DNA from 3 places in the Paraburkholderia sp. GAS448 genome. Region 2 is predicted to be linked to each of the others. Evidence: riboswitches for the same ligand, from Rfam matches in the RefSeq annotation. Region 2 holds a riboswitch; each other region holds the start of a gene.
What was found. Region 2 has a riboswitch for cobalamin ahead of cobW (cobalamin biosynthesis protein CobW). Riboswitches for the same ligand answer to the same signal wherever they lie in the genome.

Region 1 (7,271 bases), on a different contig from region 2:
CACCGCCACCGCCACCGCCACCGCCACCGCCGGCCAGATCGTCACAACGGCAGATCGACTACGCAACGGTTCTCGGGTTCACACAATATTCTGGAAACCTTAATAAATCAGTTTGCTCAGATACGGCCTTCCAGACCGGCTGTCGATCGGGCGACAGTCAACCTTCGAACATATTATTCATACCTTTTTGCCGTCCTGCCCGCGGGCGACCATGACGAGTGGGCCACTGAACTTTCCGCCCACGGGGCCGATAACAAATAGACGCACGAGCTTCACGCCGGATCGCACTGGGTCAAGGCGCAACGCTCGCATCGAAACCCGGAGCCCTTCCCATGTCAGCCGATCAACATCCGAATCACGAGCGCAGCAGCCTGACGAGTTCCAACAAGTTCGAGCTGCTGTTGTACCGGCTTGGCTCAGTGCCAGGCAGCGACGCGCACGAGCTATACGGGATCAACGTGTTCAAGGTGCGTGAAATCTCCACGATGCCGCCCGTCACGCCGATCGCCGGTTCGTCGCCCTATGTGATGGGTGCGGTGGACATTCGCGGGCAGATCATTCCGGTGATCGACCTGCCCCGGCTGATGGGCTGCGAGCCGTCGCGCGGTCTGAACATTCTGCTCGTCACCGAGTTCGCCCGCTCGACGCAGGCGTTCGCCGTCGAAGAAGTCGACGACATCGTCCGGCTCGAATGGAACCAGGTGCTGTCCGCCGAAGGCACGGCGGGCGGGAATCTCGTCACCAGCATCGCGCGCATCGACGGCAACACGGGCGATTCGCGTCTCGCCCAGGTCATCGACGTCGAGCAGGTGCTGCGCGATGTGTTTCCCTCCCAGCATCCGGCCGTGGACCCGACGTCGGTTGGCGAGGCGCTCGGCCTCTTGAGCGGCGCGAAGATTCTCGCGGCAGACGACTCCGGCTTCGCGCGCAAGCTGATCGAGCAGGCGCTGAGCGCGATCGGGGCAGACTACGAGATGGCGAAGACGGGCGAGGAGGCCTGGAACAGGCTGCAGAAGCTGGCCGACAAGGCCCAGGCGCAGGGAAAGCGGGTACGGGACACCATCGCCCTAGTCCTGACGGACCTGGAGATGCCGGAAATGGACGGCTTCATGCTGACACGCAAGATCAAGGGCGACGAGCGCACGCGTGACATTCCGGTCCTCATCCACTCGTCGCTGACGGGCGCAGCGAATGAAGCGCATGTGAAGAACGCTGGCGCGAACGGCTATGTCCCGAAGTTTGCGGCAGCCGAACTCGCCGGCGCGATACGTCAGGCGCTTGCGACCTGAGCCGGCGCGGCCCGCCGGCAATCACCCTGCGCTGAGCCTGACCGGCTCAGCCCGCGCGCTGCAATGCCGCTGCCAGGGTGGCAAAGGTCTGCTCGTCGGTACGATCGAAGTTGAGCGGAGTCACCGACACGCGGCCTGAACCCACCACGGCCGTTTCGCTATCGGGCGCGTTCTCGCGCGGCCCGCGCTGAAAGCGCAGCCAGTGATAGGCAAAGCCGCGCGGGTCGACCTGCGGCACCACGTCGATCCCTTCGACAAGACCGACGCCCTGCCTCGTCACCGTGAGCGGCCCGGCAACCGCGGCGTCGACATCGGGGAAATTCACGTTCAGACACGTCGGCGCATGGTGCGAGACCGCGAGCAACTGGCGGATCACGCCGGGCGCGAGCGCGCGCGCCGTATCCCAGCGGACCTTCTCGCGATCGCGGAAGGTCTGGCTCAATGCGATGGCGGGCAGGCCGAGCAGCAACCCGGTCATCGCCGCGCCGACGGTGCCGGAGAACATCGTCTCGACGCCGAGATTGGCGCCGCGATTGATGCCTGAAAGTACGACCGTCGGCGGCGCATCGACCATCAGATGACGCACGGCCATCACGACGCAATCGCCCGGCGTACCCACGACGCCGAAGCGCCGCTCGCCCTGCTGGGTCACGCGTAGCGGCGAGTGCAGACTGATCGAATGCGACGTGCCGCTCTGATCGTGCTCAGGCGCGACCACCCAGACTTCGTCTGCAAGCTCGGCCGCGACGGCTTCGAGCACGGCAAGACCGGGGGCATCGATGCCGTCGTCGTTCGTCAACAGCACGCGGGGCACTTTGGATTCAGCGAGGGACATCGCGAGGCTCTCCTTTCGATCCGGACATCATGTCACGAGCAGATCATTATTCCAGAGATCGTGGCGTCCCCGGATAGAGAGATGTGCGGCCGACGCCCAATGCACCGGTTGCACGCAATTGCAGATGACTCGTGGATATCCGCTGTCGACGCCTACCCGACCCGTTCCATCCGGGTCGGCCTGAAGCCCCTTCACGCTGTCACATCGCCCACGTCATACATGTCCGCCACACAGGTGCGGTTGCGGCCGCCTTTCTTTGCCGCATACAGCGCCCGGTCCGCAGCCGCCACCAGCTCGCTTGCGGTTCCACCCTCGCACGGGCGCCGCGCCGCCACACCCACGCTGATCGTGACGATGCCTGCGCCGCTCGCCGCATGGGGAAGCTGCAGCGCCTCGATGCCCTGCCGGATGCGTTCGGCTACCAGCAACGCGTCCTGCTGGCCGGTTTCCTTCAGGATCAGTGCGAATTCTTCACCGCCGTAACGGGCCATCACGTCAGCGGGCCGTCTCGCCAGGTTGGCGATTGCCTGAGCGATGGTGCGCAGACAATCGTCGCCGCCCTGGTGTCCGTAGTGGTCGTTATAGCTCTTGTATGCGTCGACATCGACCATGATCACAGCAAGCGAGCGCTCACTTTCCGTGCGCGCCTGCTGCTGCCATTGGAACCCCAGCTCACGATCGAAATGCCGTCGGTTGAAAAGCCCCGTCAGGCCGTCGCGGAACGCGAGTCCCTGCAGCTCGCTGCGCTCTTCCGCAAGGCGCTGTTCTGCCACCTTGCGCTCGGTGATGTCGTGGGCCGTCGCTGTCAGTGCTTCGGGCTCGCCGGAAAACGGATCGATCACCGGGCGAAGATAGGTTTCCATCCACAGAATCCGGCCATCCGGGCACGGGAAGCGGCTTACCTGGGAAGCCTCCGTCGCGTCGCGTGCCAGCCGGCCGATGGTGGCGGCCAGCGCCTCGCGATCCTCGGGCAACACAAGGTCCGGGTAATACACGCCTGTGAGATCGTCGGGCGCCCATTTCATGACGGCCTTCGCGCGCGGCGAAACATAGGTGAGACGGCCGTCGAGCGACATGCTCATCACGATGTCGGTCGCGTTCTCCGCCAGGATCCGGTAGCGGCGCTCACCCTCGCGCAGCAGCCCGACGAGACGGTTGCGCAATGACTGGGTGACGCTGATCGGCAGCGCGATGCCCAACGCCGCGAGCAGGAACAGCTGCAGCGCGAAGATGCGCCCTTCCATGCTCTGATAGTGAAACATCCAGAGCGGCCCCGAGCCGCGCATCGTGAAGGTGACCGCGATCGCAAGGCATAGCAGCAAACCCAGCAGCACGCCGGCGAGATCGGCCTGAAACGCCAGCAGAACGATCGGCGGGAGCGCCCAGTAAAGCAGATGAACACGGTTTTGCCCAAATACGCCCGTGGTCACGACGCAGACCAGTAGCAACAGCAGCCCCGTCTTCCAGCGGCGGTCGGGGTGCAAGAGGCCTTTTACTTCGCCGGTCCAGAAGACCACTGCCGCCGGCGTGAAAAGGACGAGACTCAGCGCATCCGAAATGAACCAGTTGGCGAGGTTCGGCAACATATTTCCGCTGAGTTGTCCGCGCAGCAAGGTTACGGCGACCAGCCCCGACAGGACGGGCGCAAGCAGGATGGCGCCAGCGAGAAAGCGGACGAGTTGCTTCGAACGGATCAGTTCGACGACCGACGAGATACGTGGCGCGAAGCTGAACGCCACCAGCACTTCGAGCATGTCGGCAGCTGTGTAGGAGGACGAGACCGCGAGACTCAGGCCGAGCAGATTGGCCGCGAGATTGCCCGCCAGCCCACCGGCAAAGACCCAGGTCACCCGCCCCGGCCGCGCCACCATCATCTGCGCGAGCAGCACCGCGTTGGTCAGCCAGATCGGCGCGATTTCGCCGGCCATGCTCTTGAGTGCCCCGCTCGCCATGCAGGTGAGCATCGTCACCACGAACGCAAGCGACAGGGTCCAGAGCGGCGCGGCCCATCGGCGTGAACGCAATGACTCAGCAAACGCCTTGAACCCAGGAGTTGGCCCTTCGGATGACAGCCCCATTTATTCGCTCTCTCTGATTCTTTTTCTTGCTATCCGCGGAAATCCGCGGACGATACGCCAGCTTCGCTGGAGTCAGGACGTTCCGGACATCGCCCCAGACCCCATCAGGGAGAAGCGGTAAACCGCCCCTACGCATCTGCTTATCGGCAGGTTGCGCCGGATCTTGAGACTTCCTTCGTGCGACTTTCACATTGAAAGCAATTTAACCCTGGACTTGCGGGCGCCAGCCGCGCGGGCTCAGACAATGTCCCGCACAATGGCAAGACGCCGAACGCAACCGCGGCGACACGGTCGGGTTCGGCGTCAGAAACACGCGGAAGGGATTGGACTTGCTAAAGGTTGTGAAGAATACGGCTGCCGAGGGTTCCGGTGAAGCCGGCGCCCGCTCGGCTAACTGCACGACTTGTGCAGCGACGCAGCCCGGGCGCCCAAAGCAGTCAGCCCGCTACAGCCAGGCCGACTTGCCAGCTGCGCGCCCCCCGTGCTGCGCGCGCTCGCTGCGTTCGACCAGCCAGCCGAACAACAGGCCGATCGTCGTCCAGATGATCAACTGCATGCCGATGGCCGCAACGCGGAAGTGCCACAGCAGCGTGGCCGGAAAGGCATCCGGTACTTCGTTGATCGTCGGCAGCGCGATCTGCACCGCCGCGATGATCGCGACGTATACCAGGCCGCCCACGATCGCCGCGTTCCACTGGCCGAAGCGCACGACTGCGCGTCTTCGCACCTTCAGCGAGAACACCAGTGCGGCAATTGATATCGCGATCATCAGGAAGAACAGCCCGGTACGCTGGCCGATCGTTTCAGGGTCGCCGATCGATGGTGGATTGGCCGGGTACTTGAGATTCGGCACAATCACCAGCGCAATGAACGCGGCAACCGCAAGCGCCGCCGACAACGCGCGCGGACCGAGCTTGCCGACCCGCCCGTACGCATACGCGAAGGTGAGCGAGAACAGGCCGCCGAGGGCCGCGCCATAGACCACCACGCCAGTCAGCAGGCCGAGACCCGCCTGCGTTTCACGGCTGACCAGTTCCGGCTCCGCCGCTTCGCCGCGTGCGGCGGCGGCTTTTTCTTCGAACGAAATAGCCTGATTGACGTGCGGTTCACCGGCCACCCGGGCGAATGCGAACGTGAGCAAGCCCGCGGCGATGCCTGCGAGCATCCCGCGCAATAACAGTCTGCCTACCATCAGGAACCCCCGTTAGTGGCAGGGGAAGCCGAGCAGGTGGCGAGCGTCGTGAACGAACTCGTGCACGTACATGCCAGGAACCAGCGAAGTCGCGCCCTGTTCGGCGCCGACGAAATACAGTGCGAGCAACAGCAGCAAGCCGCCGAAGACCACCCATGGCAGCAGTTCGCGCAGGGGAATCGGTGTCGGTTGAGCAGTGGGCTTGAAAACGGTGTCAGTCATGACGGAACTCTCCAGAGGTTACGCGCCCCGATAGTCGAACAGGAAGGGATGACACGAAGCTCAGGTCTGGCTTTCGGCTTGTGGATGAACCGATTACAGTGGCGCGACCGCGCCGGGCTTACACCGGCTTCCTCGCTTCAGTGGCGTTATTCTACGCGCTAAACTTCGCTGCGCAGCGCGATGAATGAGCAAAGCGCGCGACACTTTCAACCAGAAGGACACAGGATGCAGACACGGCTGCTGTTGATCAGTCACGCTGCAACGGCGGCGCTGCGCAGCGGACGGTTTCCCACCGACGATCCGCTGGACGCACGCGGTCTCGCCCAGGTCGCGGCATGCCGCGCGCGCGTGATGTCGCTGGCGGGTGAGGCGGATGCGGTCTTCTGCAGCCCCGCGGCGTGCGCGCGTGACACGGCTGAGGGGCTTGGATTCACCGCCGTCCCCGTCGAAGCGCTGGCCGACATGAACCTGGGGCAATGGCGTGGCAGGCGTCTTGCAGACGTCGCCAGCGAAGAGGCCGATGCGCTGGCGGCATGGGCTCGCGAAGCCGATGCGGCGCCTCCCGATGGCGAATCGTTCGGGGCGGTGCGCCTGCGCGTCGGCGCATGGCTCGATGCGCTCGAGCTGGACCATTCCTCCATGGCCGTCGCCGTCACGCATGCCGCCGTGATCCGGGCGGCGATCGTTCATGCGCTGGGCGCGTCGCCCGAGTCGTTTGCACGCATCGATATTGCGCCGCTTTCGGTCGTCGAATTGCGGTGTTCGATTCGCGGCGGGTGGACGTGGTGGGCCGCTCAGGTGCAGTGAACATCGTTGATGTCGCGGTTGTCGCGGCGCTTGCGCGGTCGGGATCAGAACCCGGTGGCGGATACCGGCCGCGATCAGCAACTGGCTGCGGCTCGATGACGGATCGCTCGTAGTGATCACCGGCGGTGCCCCTGACGACGCGCGCTGATACACCGTCTCCAGATACGCGTCGGTGCGCTTCGAGAGCAGGTAGTCCACAGGGAGGTCTTCGGGTCTACCGGCTTGGCATAACACCGGTCCGCCAACATTGTCACTGTGCCCGCTCACTCCATCATTGCGGCGTCGGGCGGAGCGATTTGACATCGGAAGATGACGCGCCAAAATAGTTTGACAAAAGTTGACACCTGGGCCGACCCCGGCCGCGATACTCTAGTGCGGTGTTCGTTTAATTTTCCTCTGATCTGCTAACTATTTCAGGACGGCTGAGGGGAGCAATACGTTTATGCAAAACATGTATTTAAAAATAAGTAGTACAGATGTTAAGTGAAGTTGAACACGAAAGCTGTCCCATCGTGCGACTGGCTGCTCGTGGACTTAGCCTGCGTTGCTTGCGGGCGCTTTTATCTCTAAGGGGGAGTTGGAAATGTCGGAACGGGAACGTAAAGGAACACTGCATCGCTTCGCAACGGTTGGCGCGCTTACTGAGCGCGGCGGGCGCGTGAGTACCGGCTACGGTCGAAGATTTGCGGGCTTCCAATGGCGCGGGTCGGCGATACCGTTACCTATAGCGACGGCAGCGAAGCCGTCATCATTGACGGCGCAGGATATGCGGCCGTGTTGGGGGACTGCCCCGCCGCGCTGGTCGGTAGCAATCTCAGCAATGGCGACCGCATTATCGAAACGCCTTG
Region 2 (7,271 bases):
GCGATCATGAAGCGCCCACGCCGGATCGTCGGATCCTGTTCTGGAGGGCCCCAGCGTGTATTGAGCGCGTCGCGCGCTTCAGCGGGCAGTTGCTGGAAATACGTCAGATAGTCATCCAGCGAAAGACTCTGCAATGCCGGACGCAGATCACGCACAACGGGATCGTTCGTCACGCCCTGCGTCAGCGTGCGCATCAATGCATCGCCATCGGCAGGCAAAGCGTCGACGCGATAGCCCTGCTCCTGCAGCATCGTGAGTATGCCGACCACCGATGCCGGCGTATCCAGCCCGACACCGTTGCCGATACGGCCTTCGCTTACCGGATAGTTCGCGAGGATCAGCGCGAGTTTCTTGTCCGCGTTCGCGATGCCCCGCAGGCGGCACCAGCGCCGGCTCAGTTCGGCGAGAAACGCCACCCGCTCGAGGTCCGGCTGATAGCGCACGACGTCGACTTCGGTGTGCGGACAACGATAGGCAAGCCCCTTGAAGCTGATGGCGCGTGTAATGATGCGGCCGTCTACTTCGGGCAACGCGATGTGCATCGCGATATCGCGGGAATTGAGGCCCTGATTGTCCTTGACCCAGTCGTCGCGGTTGCCGCCGCTCAGGATCACCTGCATGACGGGCGCGTCGCCGGCGAGCGCCAACGGCTCGGGATCGTCGATCGCCGACGCGGCGAACGCCGTCGTGTTCAGCACCAACGCCACGTCGTGCTGTGTGCACAGCTGCTGCAGCACGTCGCGGCTGACCGCGTCTTTCAGCGACGTGATCGCAAGCGGCAGCGGATTCAGGCCCTGTGCATCGAGCGCATCGATCAGCGCATCGAACACGGCCGTGTTCGCCGCCTGCAAATGCGCACGGTAAAAGAGGATCGCGACAACCGGCGCGCCGGGGTGCCAGCGCGCCTGCCAGTCTGCCACCGTGGGCACGTCGCGCGCGGGATGATAGAGCGCTGCCGCCGGCAAAGGCTGAGGCAGTGCGGGCTCATGCCCCCAGCCGAACGCGCGGAAGGCGATGAAGCGCAGGAACGCTTCCGCGTTTTGCGCGCCGCCTTCGCGCAGATAGCGCCACAGTTGATGGCATAGCGCGGCGTCCGCCGTGCTGCGCGCGAGCAGATTCGGATCTTCCTGCAGATCGCCGGAGAACATCGCGAGCAGCTGCTGCCTGCGCCCGGCGAGCGCGACCACCTGCTCGATGCCATAAGGCCAGTACGCCTCGCCGCCCAGGTGATCGACGATCACGACCTTCGCATGCTGCAACACGTCTTCGACGTAGAAATCCACCGATGCCGGCTGCCGCAGGAACGTCACGTTCGCGAGCCGCAGGCTCGGAAAATCCGCGCCCAGCCGCGGAACGACGCTGGCCAGCAGGGACAGCGTGGTATCGGCCGAACTGAGCACGACGATGTCCGCCGGCTGCTGGTCGATCCGTATGACGCCGGCGGTATCGTCGACGAAGCCCCCCGGCGTGGTGCGCAGCAGATGCATACCGCGTTATACCTGTTGCGGCTCGGCGCTCAGCGCGACCGTCAGCGCCTGTTGCAGCGTCGCCTGATCGAGGTCTTCGCCGATCAGCACAAAGCGGCTCGCTACCGCCTCACCGGCCTGCCAGCGACGATCGAAGTAACTGTCGAAGCGACGCCCCACGCCCTGAACGACGAGCCGCATCGCCGCTCCGGGCAAGGCCGCAAAACCCTTCACCCGGTAGATCGTGTGGTTCTCGACCAGCCCCTGCAATGCTGCGATAAGCGCTTCACGCGACGACACCTGCGCCTGAACGACAACGGAATCGAAATCGTCGTGGTGGTGATCGGGATCGTCTGCGGACCCGTGATGGTCGTGACGCAGATGAATCGTGTCCTCCGAAGCCGACTCGAGCCCGAGCAACGCGTGCAGATCGAGCTGCCCCCTATGCGCACGCACCACCTTGACCTCAGGCGGAATTTCTTCGCGAATCAACATTTCGGCCGCAGCGAGTTGCGCATCGTCAAGCAGATCGGTCTTGTTGAGAATCACCAGATCGGCGGCGGACAACTGGTCTTCGAACAGTTCATGCAGCGGCGATTCGTGGTCAAGATTCGGGTCGGCCTTGCGCTGGGCATCGACTGCCTGCGGATTCTCCGCGAACTGGCCGCTCACTGCGGCAGGCCCGTCGACTACCGTGACCACTGCGTCGACGGTGAAGCTGTTCTTGATCTGCGGCCAGTTGAATGCCTGCACGAGCGGCTTGGGCAACGCAAGGCCGGACGTTTCAATCAGCACGTGGTCGATCTGGCCTCGACGCTCAACCAGTCGCTCCATGACCGGGAAGAATTCCTCCTGCACCGTGCAGCACAGGCAGCCGTTCGCCAGTTCGTACAGTTGCCCTTCCACCTCGCGGCCTTCCTCGTCGCAACCGATGCCGCAACCCTTCAGGATCTCGCCGTCGATCCCCAGTTCGCCGAATTCGTTGACGATCACCGCGATCCGGAGTCCGCCCGCGTGTTGAAGAATGTGCCGAAGCAAGGTGGTTTTGCCGCTGCCGAGGAAGCCCGTGACGATCGTTACGGGAATTTTGCGCGTCTGCATCCTGACTCCAGGGTGGTGGACTGTTTGAAGGATGAAGCCCCGAACTTCACCGGATGCCCGCCCGCAACGCCCTGCGGCATGCTCACGCCGCGATGCGACAGTCGCAACGTCAGACGATCGTCGGGCAACACGCGGGGACGAAATACGGCCTTACGGAAACAACCGGAAGCTCAGTGAATTCGTGGACTATCTGGACCATGCGCCGCATCCCCGCGGCGCCAACCCGTATTTTCTGGCCGGTATCCGGGCTCGCGAAAACGCCGCTTCGCCTTCCCGCGCATTCGACATCACGCGCAGTGGACAGATGCCTGCCTGTCAGGTCATGACGTGCACGCATTGAAGCCAGCTTTGCATCGTTTTCACGATGCCTTCGCTTACCGTTGCGGGGGCAGCACAGGTTGGCCCGATCCGTGCAGGACAGGCTCCCTGTTTCCCGTTTAACTGCGTGCACAGAGCGTGCACGCGAGCACCAGAGTGCGTGGGAGTGTAGGCTCCGTCAACCCCGACGTCAAGAAAACGCCCTGCCTGAAGGGAACTGAGGGCAACTGAAGACCCCTGCAGCCTGCGCTGGGCAAAGCCGTGCTATCGTATGCGCGCGTTTGGTGCCCGCACGTGCGTTCGCATGTGCAGTTAAACGGGAAACAGGAAGCGCGGCAACGCGCCCGGCCTGTGCTGTCCCCGCAACGGTAAGCGGCCTGCGGACTTCGGTCCGCGCATGTCATTCAACGCCACTGTCTGCGTCTGGCAGCCGGGAAGGCGAATGGCATGAGGTCGTCAGCCCGGATACCGGCCAACGCAAGGGGCGACCGTCGCTTTTCGCCGAACGCCGGATCCGCGGGGGACGGAACCTGGTGCCTGAGCGCGACCGGCCGCGCGCGCGAGACGCGCCGTCGTTGCGCATGACGTGTGGCATCGCATGACCCATTCATTTTCCGGGCTCGTCCTTGTGACGGCCCTCCCGCTCCCGTCTCCCACCAACATGGCGCGGCGAGCGCCGTGCTGCCCGCGATGAGCCGCGCCTGGCTGATCGGCGCCGGCCCCGGCGACGTCGAGTTGATGACACTGAAGGCAACGCGCGCGCTCGGCGAGGCCGACGTCGTACTCGTCGACGATCTCGTGAATCCCGATGTCCTGCAGTTCGCGCGGACCGACGCCGAGGTCGTGTACGTGGGCAAGCGCGGCGGCCAGCCATCGGCCTCGCAGGCCGACATTGTCGCCACGATGCTTGCCCATCTGCGCGCCGGGCGCAGCGTCGCACGACTGAAAGGCGGTGACCCGTTCGTCTTCGGCCGTGGCGGCGAAGAGCAACAGGCGCTGCGGGCCGAAGGCATTCAGGTCGAAATCATCAACGGCATTACGGCGGGCATCGCGGCGCCGGCAGCGATCGGCATCCCTGTGACGCACCGGGATCACGCGCAGGGCGTCGTGTTCGTCACAGGTCATGGCGCGGGCAGCAGCGAGCCGGACTGGAACGCGCTGGTCGCCACACGCATGACGCTCGTCGTCTATATGGGCATGCGTCGCCTGAACGAGATCGTCACGGCGCTGTTACAGGCCGGGATGGATCCGCAAACGCCATGCGCCGCGATCGAATCGGCGACGCGCCCCGAGCAGCGCCATGTGCTCGCCCAACTCGATACGCTCGCGGGCCACGTGGCCAGCGCCGGACTCGGTTCGCCCGCGATTGTCGTGATCGGCGGTGTGTCGGCGCACGGCATCCCATCGGCGAGCCACGATCGATGAAGACGCTCACCGTAGGCATCGGTTGCAGGCGGCTGACTTCGGCGCGACAGATCGAGGCGGCGGTGAGGGTAGCGCTCGCGGGCATACCGTTCGACAACATTCGCGAGGTTGCGACGATCGAATCGAAAGCAGAGGAGCCTGGGTTAATCGAATTCTGTGCGCGTCATGCCCTTCCGTTGCGAAGGTTTACGCGCGAGCAGATCGCCGGGTTTGGCGCGGTGCCGACGCCCTCTCACACAGTTCGCGGGCTCGCAGGCGTCGACGGCGTCTGTGAGCCCTGCGCGCTTCTCGCTTCTCCCGACTCGATATTGATCGTCGGCAAAACGGTGGTCGACGGCGTAACCGTCGCGATTGCCTCCATCACCACATCATCATCACACAGGATCCCGGCAACAGGAGACGCCATGAAAACAGATCTCGAATCCCATCAACGCATGACGCAGCGCCGCCGCGAAGGCCACGAAAAGAAGCAGGCCGCAGCAACCGTCGAGAAAGGTCTGCTGATCGTCAACACCGGCACTGGCAAGGGCAAGACCACGGCCGCCTTCGGCATGGCCGTGCGCGTGCTCGGACACGGCATGAAGCTCGGCGTCGTGCAGTTCATCAAGGGCGCGCTACATACGTCTGAGCGCGATTTCCTGGGCGCCCAGGCGCATTGCGATTTCGTCACGATGGGCGACGGCTACACCTGGAATACGCAGAATCGTGAAGCCGACATCGCCACCGCTCGCAAGGGCTGGGACGAAGCGCGCCGGATGATCGAAAGCGGCGACTATCAAATGGTGATTCTCGATGAACTGAACACGGTATTAAAGTACGAATACCTCCCGCTCGATGAAGTGCTCGCCGTGCTGACCGCGCGCCCTGACATGCTGCACGTCGTCGTGACCGGACGTCACGCGCCGGACGCGCTGATCGAAGCCGCCGACCTCGTCACGGAAATGCGCATCGTCAAGCACCCGTATCGCGAGCAGGGCGTGAAAGCGCAGCGCGGCGTGGAGTTCTGAGCGATGCCCGCGTGTCCCGCCCTGTTCGTCAGCGCGCCCGCGTCGGGTCAGGGCAAGACCACGATTACGGCCGGACTCGCCCGCTATCACCAGCGGATGGGGCGTCGCGTGCGGGTCTTCAAGACCGGTCCGGATTTTCTGGACCCGATGATTCTCGCGCGCGCAAGCGGTGCACCTGTGCTGTCGCTCGATCTGTGGATGGTCGGCGAAGCGGCCTGTCGCACGCTGCTCGCCGAAGCGGCCGCCGAGGCCGATCTGATCCTGATCGAAGGCGTCATGGGCCTCTATGACGGCACGCCGAGCAGCGCCGATCTGGCGACGACGTTTGGCGTACCGGTCGTCGCCGTGATTTCAGCGAAAGCGATGGCGCAGACCTTCGGTGCGGTTGCTTTTGGGCTCGCGAACTACCGGCCGCACGTGCCGTTTCATGGCGTGTTCGCCAATCGCGTCGGGTCGCCGCGTCATGCGCAGATGCTGGAAGAAGCGTTGCCGGCCGGAATCCAGTGGACCGGATACATCGCAAGCAAGGACGATATCGAACTGCCCGATCGCCATCTGGGTCTGCACCAGGCGGACGAAATAGCGGACCTCGACGCACGGCTCGATCGCGCGGCCGACGCGCTTGCGCAGACGCAACTGGTCGAACTGCCGCAAGCGGTAGACTTCGGACCGGTGGTGCACACGGCGGTCCCCCGTCTTCTCGACGGCAAGCACATCGCGATAGCACGCGATGCAGCCTTCGCGTTCATCTATCCCGCCAACGTTCAGCTGCTGGAGACACTGGGCGCGCGCGTCACGTATTTTTCCCCGCTCGCTGACGAACCCGTGCCGCAATCCGCCGATGCGCTCTATCTGCCCGGCGGCTATCCCGAACTGCACGCAGAGCGGCTCGCGCGCAACACGTGCAGCGCCGATACCATTCGCGCTCATGCAGCGGCCGGCAAGCCGCTCGTGGCCGAGTGTGGCGGCATGCTGTATCTGCTGGAGACATTGACCGACACCAGCGGCAAACGCACGCCGATGCCAGGCGTGCTGCCAGGCCACGCAACGATGCAGACGCGGCTCGCGTCGCTCGGGATGCAGCAACTCGACGGCATGCACGGCACGATGACCGGCCACACGTTTCACTACTCGCATATGACGACGACCATGACGCCGTACCTCACGTCCGTACGTCCGCACTCTGATGCGCGAGGCGAAGCGGTGTACCGGACTGGTAAGATCGTCGCAACGTACATGCACAGCTACTGGCCCTCCAATCCGGCCTTCACGGCCGCACTCTTTCATGGCGAAGCGTTTTAGCGATTCCGATCTCGCGGCAGTCTATCGCGTCATCCACGAGCGGCGCGACATGCGCCATTTCGTGCCCGACCCGGTCGATCCCGTCGTGCTGCAGCGTCTTCTCGATGCGGCGCACCATGCGCCGAGCGTCGGCTTCATGCAGCCATGGCGCATCGCGCGTATCACCGATGCTGCGCTGCGCCGTGCCCTGCATGACGCCGTCGAAAGCGAACGGCTCAAGACCGCCGACGCCCTCGGCAAGCGGCGTGATGAATTCATGAAGCTGAAGGTCGAAGGCATGCTCGAGTGCGGCGAGCTACTGGTGGTGGCGTTGATGGATGGACGCGAGAAACACGTGTTCGGCCGCCGCACGCTGCCGGAGATGGATCTGGCATCGGTTGCGTGCGCGATCCAGAACATGTGGCTCGCCGCACGCGCGGAAGGATTGGGGATGGGCTGGGTGTCGATCTTCGAGGTCGACGTGGTCAGCACGCTGCTGCACATGCCCGCTGGCGCACGGCCGGTTGCGATCCTGTGTCTCGGGCACGTCGACGAGTTTTACGCGCAGCCGATGCTCGAAACCGAACGCTGGGCGTCACGGATGCCGCTCGACCAGTGCGTGTTCGAGAACCGCTGGCCTGAAAGCGACGGCACTGACTCCGCGTAGCGGCAG
Region 3 (7,271 bases), on a different contig from region 2:
GCGAAGTTTCGCGTGCCTCGCGCGATCGGGATATCGACGAGTACATCCGACGGCGGCAACGGCGTCGCCACGCCCGCATTGACGATTTCGAGCGTGAGCCCCGCGACACCGCTCAGCGCATTGATCGCCGCTCCGCCCGCAAGAAAGTTACCGACCATCTGCGCCGTGACGGCCTGCGGATACGGACTCACGCCTTCGTGCGCGATGCCGTGGTCGGCCGCGAATACGATCATCGCCGGACGTTCGATGGTGGGATGCGTCGTGCGCTGGATCATGCCGATCTGGCGCGCGAGCGCTTCGAGACGACCGAGGCTGCCGGGCGGCTTCGTCTTCGTGTCGATGATGCGCTGCAAGTCGTCACGCAACGTCTGATCGAGCGGTTCGACAACCGGCAACGCGAGTGGAGAAGAGGTCATGTTCATTTTTCGTTGAGGGATTATTGGTGTCCTGATGCATCGCCCGGCGCATGCGCAGGGTACATCGCGGGAACGAGTGCTTCATGGTCGCCGTCGCGGATCAGGATGAGCGGATAACCGAAGGCGCGGCTCGCGAGCGCCGGTGTCAGCACGTCGCGCGGGGCGCCCGCGTGCGCGCCGCCGTTTCCTTCGAGCAGTAACGCGTGTGTCGCAAAACGGCGTGCAAGGTTGAGGTCGTGACATGAAAAGATGACGGTTCGCGGTGTGTGCCGCACCCACTTCGTCAACGCTTCGAGGCAGTCGATCTGGTGATGCAGGTCAAGATGCGATAGCGGTTCATCCAGCAGCAACAGCGGCGCATCCTGACACAGGACCGCTGCCAGCGCGACCCGCTGACGCTCGCCGCCCGAAAGCGACAACACGTCACGCGTCGCCAGCGGGGCAAGGCCCAGCGTATCGAGCGCCGCGTGCGCCGCCGCGCGATCTTCGGCGCCTTCCCACCCCCAGCCCGAGAGATGCGGAAAGCGGTTGAGCATCACGATGTCCAGCACGCTCGCGCTGAACGCGTCGTGTTCGCCCTGCGGCATCAGCGCCCGGCGGCGTGCAAGATCGACTGGCGACCAGTCCGCGACGCGCAGGCCGTCGACTTCGACATGGCCTGTTGCGGGCGCAAGCAATCCGGCAAGCGCCGAGATCAGCGTCGTCTTGCCGGCACCGTTCGGTCCGGCGATGCACCAGGCTTCGCCGGCATAAAACGTGTGCGTGAAATCGTCGAGCAACGTGCGTGCGCCTGCACGCAACGTCACATGTTGCGCACTAAGCGCAGGCGCGTTGCGGGAAGGACGCTTCATCATCGCCGCCTGCGCAACAGCATCCACAGGAAGACGGGCACGCCCGTCAACGCCGTAATCACGCCAACCGGCAATTGCGCCGGTGCGATCACGGTGCGCGCAACCAGATCGGCGCCCATCACGGCGACGCCTCCGGCAAGCGCGGCTGCGGGCAGCAGCATGCGCTGGTCATTGCCGAAGCAAAGCCGCAGCATGTGCGGCACCACAAGGCCGACGAAGCCGATGGTGCCGCCCGTCGTGACGGCAGCGGCCGCTGCCAGCGAGGCCACGAGGTACACCCGCAAACGCAGCCGCATGACGGAGACACCAAGCGCGTGCGCGGCCGCATCGCCGCGCAGCAGCACGTTCAGTTGCGGGGTAACGGGCACGATCGCGACGAGCCCGACCAGCAACGCGGCAAGCGCGACCCAGGGCGCGCCGCCGCCGTTCAGGTCGCCGGTGAGCCAGAACAGCATGCCGCGCAGACGGCTCTCCGGTGCGACGCTCAGCAGCAACGTGATGACCGCGCCCCAGCCTGCTGCAATCACGGCGCCCGTCAGCAGCAAACGCGGCGACGTGTCCTGCGGCTCGCCTCGCCACAACTCGCGGCGTGCCAGGCCCAGCACAAGCAGGATCGACAGCAATGCACCGGCCAATGCGCTGGCGTCGACGATCCACCATGCGCAACCCGCGATCATCGCGATCAGCGCGAAGCTGGCCGCGCCGCCAGACACGCCTAGCACGTACGGTTCGGCGAGCGGATTGCGCAGCAGCACCTGCAACAGGGCACCGGCAACGGCGAGCAATGCGCCGCACGCGAATCCGGCAAGCGCGCGCGGCAGGCGCAGGCTGCGGACGATTTCACCCGCGAGATCCGTCGATGCCAACTCGCTGCTGCCATGCCACGGCAGCAGCGCAGCCAGCACGCGCACCGGCGAGACGGGCACGCTGCCAAGCATGAGCGATGCGACAAACACGAGGAACGCCAGCACGCCGAGCACGAGCCAGATCGCGGCCGCGCGCTTCGCGGTCATGCCGGCAACGGTGCGTAGTGCGAGGCGACTCATGGGCGTGGTTTCAGAAGACACGATGGCTCAGTACACCATGCGCATCACTGCTGCTGCCAGCCGAGCGTGAGCCAGGCGCCGCGTCGTGGCGTGTTGTATGTGTAGGCCAGTTCATAGTCCTTGTCGAAGAGATTCTGGATCTGCGCGGCCACGTACCACGCCTTCGTGATGTTGTAGCGCGCGGAGAGGTTCACTACACCATAGCCGCCGAGGGTATTGCCGGTATCGTCGCGCTCGCCACTTACGATCCACTCGCCGCCCACGCGCCATCCTGCAACGTCGCGGTTCGCCGAGAGCGATGCGAAGCGGCGCGCGCGCCGGTTCAGATCGGTGTTCGTGTCTTCGTCGACGGGATTCTGCACCGTCAGCGAAGCACGCACGTCAGTCTTGCCCAGATGGCCGCTCCACGATCCTTCGAGCCCCTGCACCTTCGCCCGCCCGACGTTCTGCGCGACATACACGCCCGGCGTGACCTGTTGATATTCGATCAGGTTCGTATGGCGCGTCTGGAACGCGGTCAGTCGCAACACGCCCAGGGCATCCGATGCGTACTGCAACGCCGCTTCAATCGAATGACTGTGTTCCGGCTGGATGGACGGATTGCCGCTCTCCGGAAAGTACAGATCGTTGAAGGTCGGCGCGCGGAATGCATCCGACCAGCTTGCGGTCACCTTCCAGTGCTCGTTCAGATCGTAGCCATAGCCGAGATAGTAACTGTTCGCGCCGCCGAAATCGGAGTACTGGTCGCGCCGCACGTTTGCCTGGAACTGGCTGCCGCCGAAGCGCCCCGTATAGCCGATAAACCCGGAGTCCACGTGACGGTCGGGCGCGCCGTACTCATCCGAATCGAGGCTCTGGTCGAGATGCTCGTAGCCTGCCTGGACCTTCTGCTGCGGCGCGAACGTGAAATCGTTCTGCCACGTGTACTGATGGTTGTCGGTGTTGAAGTGGTCGGTATAAAGGCCGTTCAACGCCGTGGTGCTGCGATCGTTGCCCGTCGCGACGACGAAGTGCGTCGTCCACCAGTCGGTCACGCGACCGTTCGCGAATACCGAAGCCTGCTGAATCCTGCTGTATAGATTGTTGAGATCGGTGGGCGCGCCGAACGGATCGTCGAAGCTGTCGTTGCCGTTCGACTGGAAATAGCGGATGCCCGCGTCCCACCTGTCGTTGAATGTGTGGCGCAGCGATGCCGAGATGCTTTCGTTCAGATAGCCATTGGCGTTCGGATTGACCGGCGCGAGCGCGGGATCGATCGACGAAAAGCCGTCGGTTTTTGTCCGCGCGAGCGACAGGCTGAAGGTCGTCGCGCCGTCCCTGTCGAGCGCACCGTTCACACCGGCCTGCTGGCTTTGCGTGTGATAGCTGCCATAGCCGACGGAGAAATTGAAGCGCGGCGGATGATCACCGCCGTCCTTCGTGAACACCTGCACCACGCCGCCAATCGCGCCGGAACCATATAGCGCCGACACATTGCCGTTCACCACTTCGACGTGATCGACCTGATCGAGCGGGATCTGCTCGATCTGTGCACTACCGAGGCTGACCGAATCGACACGCACACCATCTATCAACACGAGCGACTGCTGTGCCGAAGCGCCCCGCAGGAACAGACTCGCGGACGAACCCGGGCCGCCATTGCGCACGATCTGCGCGCCGGGCGCGAGTTGCAGCAAACCCGGCAGATCGCGCGCCGTGGTGTCGGCGATGTCCTGCTGGTCGAACCGCGCGGTCTGAGGGATCGCGTCGGCGAGCGGCTGCGGGCCGCGCTCCGCAGTCACGACGATCGGCGTGAGCGTGGTGCTGGCGGGCTTCGTGGCGGGAGCGGCCGTTGTGCTGGCGGTTGCAGTGTCGCCGGGCGCAGCCGACGGCGCCGTATCCTGCGCAAGCGCAGGCGCTTCATCCGTCGTTGCGGGCAAGGCCTGCGCGCCGAGCGGCAAGCCGGCCACGGCGAGTACTGCCGTGCCGGCGATGGGCGTGTACATCCGGTTGATTCCTGTGGATAGCGTGCCTGGCCTGCTTCCCCGCAAGCCGATGCGTAACAGGGCGGTCCGCCGGCGTGAAGCCACGCAGACGACGCCCCTCACTCTGGCCGGTATCCGGGCTGGCGACACATCGACCCGCCTTCCCACGCACGAATAGCGCAGTGGCATCGCGCGCCTCGCTGGAGGCGCGCCCAGGTCGACCTGCATGACATCATGCGGTCGCTTACCGTTGCGGGGGCAGCACAGGTTGGCTCGTCCTGGCGGACGCGGCTTCCTGTTTCCCGTTTAACTGCGCACGATGTGAAAACGCGCGCGGGCACCAAAGTGCCGCAAGTGTAGGAGCGGCCTCCTGGGGCGTCAAGAAAGGTCGATTCCTGCAATTCGCGTGCGCACGTCGCGTGCAATGCGAGCAAAATTTCTGCATGCCACAGGCACGAAACTCGCTCGAAACACGCATAAAACAGGTATAAAGCAGAGCTGTTACGTCTCGAAACGAGACAATTGTCGGAAGCTGTCACATTCCGCGCTAAAATGCCGTGTCTTTAGAGGACGCAGCACATGCTCACCGAACTCGAAACACTCTCACAGAATATTGGCCGGCTGATCGAAATCAGCCAGCGTCATCACGAAGCGCGTCGCGCGCTTGAACAGCAGCTCGCCGACGCTCGCGCAGAATGCGAAGCCGCGCGTGCCGAGCTCGAGCAGATGCGCGAAGAGCGCAACGCGCTGCAGGCGGAGCGCGATACGCTTTCATCGAAGATCGACGACGCCCAGGTGCGCCTGAACGCGATCCTCGAAAAACTCCCGCGAGCGAAAGCTCACGCCGAGCCGGACAATCAACTTGATCTGCTCGCGTCGTCGCAGCAGGAAGTCGAAACTGAAGCCGGCGGCGACGTCACCCGCCACGGAGAAAACGCATGACCGCAAAGCAGATCGAAGTCTCGATCCTCGGCCAGCCCTATCGTCTCGCCTGTTCGCCGGAAACCGAAGCCGCGCTGCTCGAAGCCGTTGCGCGCGTCGATGCAGAGATGTCGAAGATCCGTTCGACCAGCAACGTTCGCGGCCAGGATCGCATTGCCGTCATGGCTGCGCTGTCGCTGGCATCGGAACTGCTTAAGCTGCAGGCTAGCGTACGTCATGGAGAATCATTTCCCGCCGAAGAAATCCGGCGTACAATGCACTCAATGAACGAACAGCTGGGCGCAGTGATCCAGCAGTACGGTGTGCAGTAAAAGTTATTCAGAGGCAGGCCATCTGGAACATCGGGCCCGCTTCGGATTCAGAGCAGTTCGCGAGGTCACCCGAGGTAACCTCGAGCGTCTGGATCCAGTCAGTTTTGTCAGCTTCCCTGCCTGGTTCGCCAAGGTCATATATTCCTTGAACCAATGCCATGTGCACGGTTGCGGAAATTTGCAGCACGGGTGTGCGCGTCACTCCGTCTGATGTACCCGAAGTGCTGCTAACTGCGACCAATTCTGAACTCCCGGTTCAGGATGCCGGCCTAGCGGCTATGGCGGGGACCTATTCAACGGCATCGGACAATCGTCCGATGCCGTTTCCGTTTGTAGTGTTCCTTCCGCATCGCTAGCGCCGCGTCACGCATTGCGCTTATCCTGTGTTCTTCTCAACGTTCAAATCGACTCATGCGCTACTGGCTAATGAAGTCCGAACCGGACGAAGCAAGCATCGACCACCTCGCCAACGCCCCTCGGCACACCCTCCCCTGGACGGGCGTGCGCAACTATCAGGCGCGCAACTTCATGCGCGACATGATGCAGGTGGGCGACGGTGTTCTCTTCTATCACTCGAGTTGTCCGGAGCCGGGCATCGCCGGGATTGCCGAGGTATCGTCGACGGCCTACCCCGACCCTACCCAGTTCGATTCGAAAAGTCCGTACTACGATCCGAAATCGAGCCGCGAGACACCGCGCTGGATACTGGTCGACGTGGTCTTCAAGAAGAAGATCCCGTTGATTCCGCTCGCAAAGCTGCGCGAATATCCTGCACTTGCGGACATGCGTGTGCTCGCCAAAGGCAACCGGCTGTCCATCACGCCGGTCACTGAAGCCGAATGGCGCTTCATTACGAAGCAACTCGCCTAGCTGCTATGCGCGACATCGCGCGGCATCGCCTGACCGGACCGTCGCGCAGAGGAACCAACCTGATCTTACAGCCGCCTAACTGAGTCGCAAGCACCGTGCCACTCCGATGCACGGTGCTTGCATCGCGACAGCCTCGACGGGCGCCCGGTTGGACTTCAAGTGCCTGCCGCCCGATATAGGGCATCGCGTACAACCTGCCCAAGAAAGGAATCAAACGATGACCAGAAAACACGCACTCGCCTTCGCTCTCGCTGTCGCGTCCGCGGCGCCGCTCGCGTTGTCGCTGGCGCCAGCAACCGCCCACGCGCAGACTGTCGTGCAAAATCCGCCGTCGGGCGTGTTGTCGCTGTCGGCGCAGGCAAGCACCGAAGTGCCGCAGGATGTCGTCAACATCACGCTGTTCTATGAACAGCAAGCGAGCGACCCCGGTTCACTCACCAGCACGCTCAACGAGCGCGCTGACGCGGCGCTGCAAAAGGCGCGCGGCGTGGCTGGCGTCACCGCGCGCACCGGGGCATTCTCGATCTTTCCGTCAACCGATCGCGACGGGCGCATCTCGGCGTGGCGTGGCCGCACAGAAGTACAACTCGAGTCGCACGACTTCGCTGCGGCATCGAAGCTCGCCGGACAGATGTCGTCGATCATGCAGGTCGGCAATGTGTTGTTCTCGCTGTCGCCGGAAGCGCAGCGCGCCGCCGAACAGAAGCTCACCGGTCAGGCGATCGCGTCGTTCCGTCAGCAGGCCGCTTCATCGGCACAGGCGTTCGGCTACAGCGGCTACACCATTCGCGAAGTCAACGTCGGGCATAACAGCTTCATGCCGCGTCCGATGATGATGATGAGCGCCCATGCAATGGGCGCCGATGCCAAA

Region 1: it holds a riboswitch for cobalamin, as region 2 does, so the genes downstream of both, P3T23_RS01340 (CbtB domain-containing protein) here and cobW (cobalamin biosynthesis protein CobW) in region 2, are expected to answer to the same signal.
Region 3: it holds a riboswitch for cobalamin, as region 2 does, so the genes downstream of both, P3T23_RS23675 (TonB-dependent receptor plug domain-containing protein) here and cobW (cobalamin biosynthesis protein CobW) in region 2, are expected to answer to the same signal.

The regions. Positions count from the first base shown of each region.
Region 1 is NZ_JBNDKT010000001.1:295,437-302,707, forward strand. Features, by position in the region: gene P3T23_RS01315 (hypothetical protein) at 1-45, opposite strand, end outside; gene P3T23_RS01320 (chemotaxis protein) at 333-1,289, shown strand; gene surE (5'/3'-nucleotidase SurE) at 1,336-2,124, opposite strand; gene P3T23_RS01330 (diguanylate cyclase) at 2,316-4,148, opposite strand; gene P3T23_RS01335 (CbtA family protein) at 4,648-5,394, opposite strand; gene P3T23_RS01340 (CbtB domain-containing protein) at 5,407-5,616, opposite strand; cobalamin riboswitch at 5,663-5,793, opposite strand; gene P3T23_RS01345 (histidine phosphatase family protein) at 5,842-6,423, shown strand; partial or broken gene P3T23_RS01350 (porin) at 6,475-6,621, opposite strand; gene P3T23_RS01355 (hypothetical protein) at 7,120-7,271, shown strand, end outside.
Region 2 is NZ_JBNDKT010000006.1:316,559-323,829, reverse strand. Features, by position in the region: gene cobN (cobaltochelatase subunit CobN) at 1-1,487, opposite strand, end outside; gene cobW (cobalamin biosynthesis protein CobW) at 1,494-2,567, opposite strand; cobalamin riboswitch at 2,785-3,056, opposite strand; cobalamin riboswitch at 3,150-3,376, shown strand; gene cobA (uroporphyrinogen-III C-methyltransferase) at 3,576-4,310, shown strand; partial or broken gene P3T23_RS14935 (cobalamin biosynthesis protein) at 4,307-4,606, shown strand; gene cobO (cob(I)yrinic acid a,c-diamide adenosyltransferase) at 4,715-5,317, shown strand; gene P3T23_RS14925 (cobyrinate a,c-diamide synthase) at 5,321-6,619, shown strand; gene bluB (5,6-dimethylbenzimidazole synthase) at 6,603-7,265, shown strand.
Region 3 is NZ_JBNDKT010000013.1:154,966-162,236, reverse strand. Features, by position in the region: gene cobT (nicotinate-nucleotide--dimethylbenzimidazole phosphoribosyltransferase) at 1-416, opposite strand, end outside; gene P3T23_RS23685 (ABC transporter ATP-binding protein) at 437-1,270, opposite strand; gene P3T23_RS23680 (FecCD family ABC transporter permease) at 1,267-2,313, opposite strand; gene P3T23_RS23675 (TonB-dependent receptor plug domain-containing protein) at 2,358-4,298, opposite strand; cobalamin riboswitch at 4,387-4,637, opposite strand; gene P3T23_RS23670 (ATPase) at 4,857-5,219, shown strand; gene P3T23_RS23665 (cell division protein ZapA) at 5,216-5,530, shown strand; RNA gene ssrS (6S RNA) at 5,641-5,822, shown strand; gene P3T23_RS23655 (EVE domain-containing protein) at 5,942-6,400, shown strand; gene P3T23_RS23650 (SIMPL domain-containing protein) at 6,618-7,271, shown strand, end outside.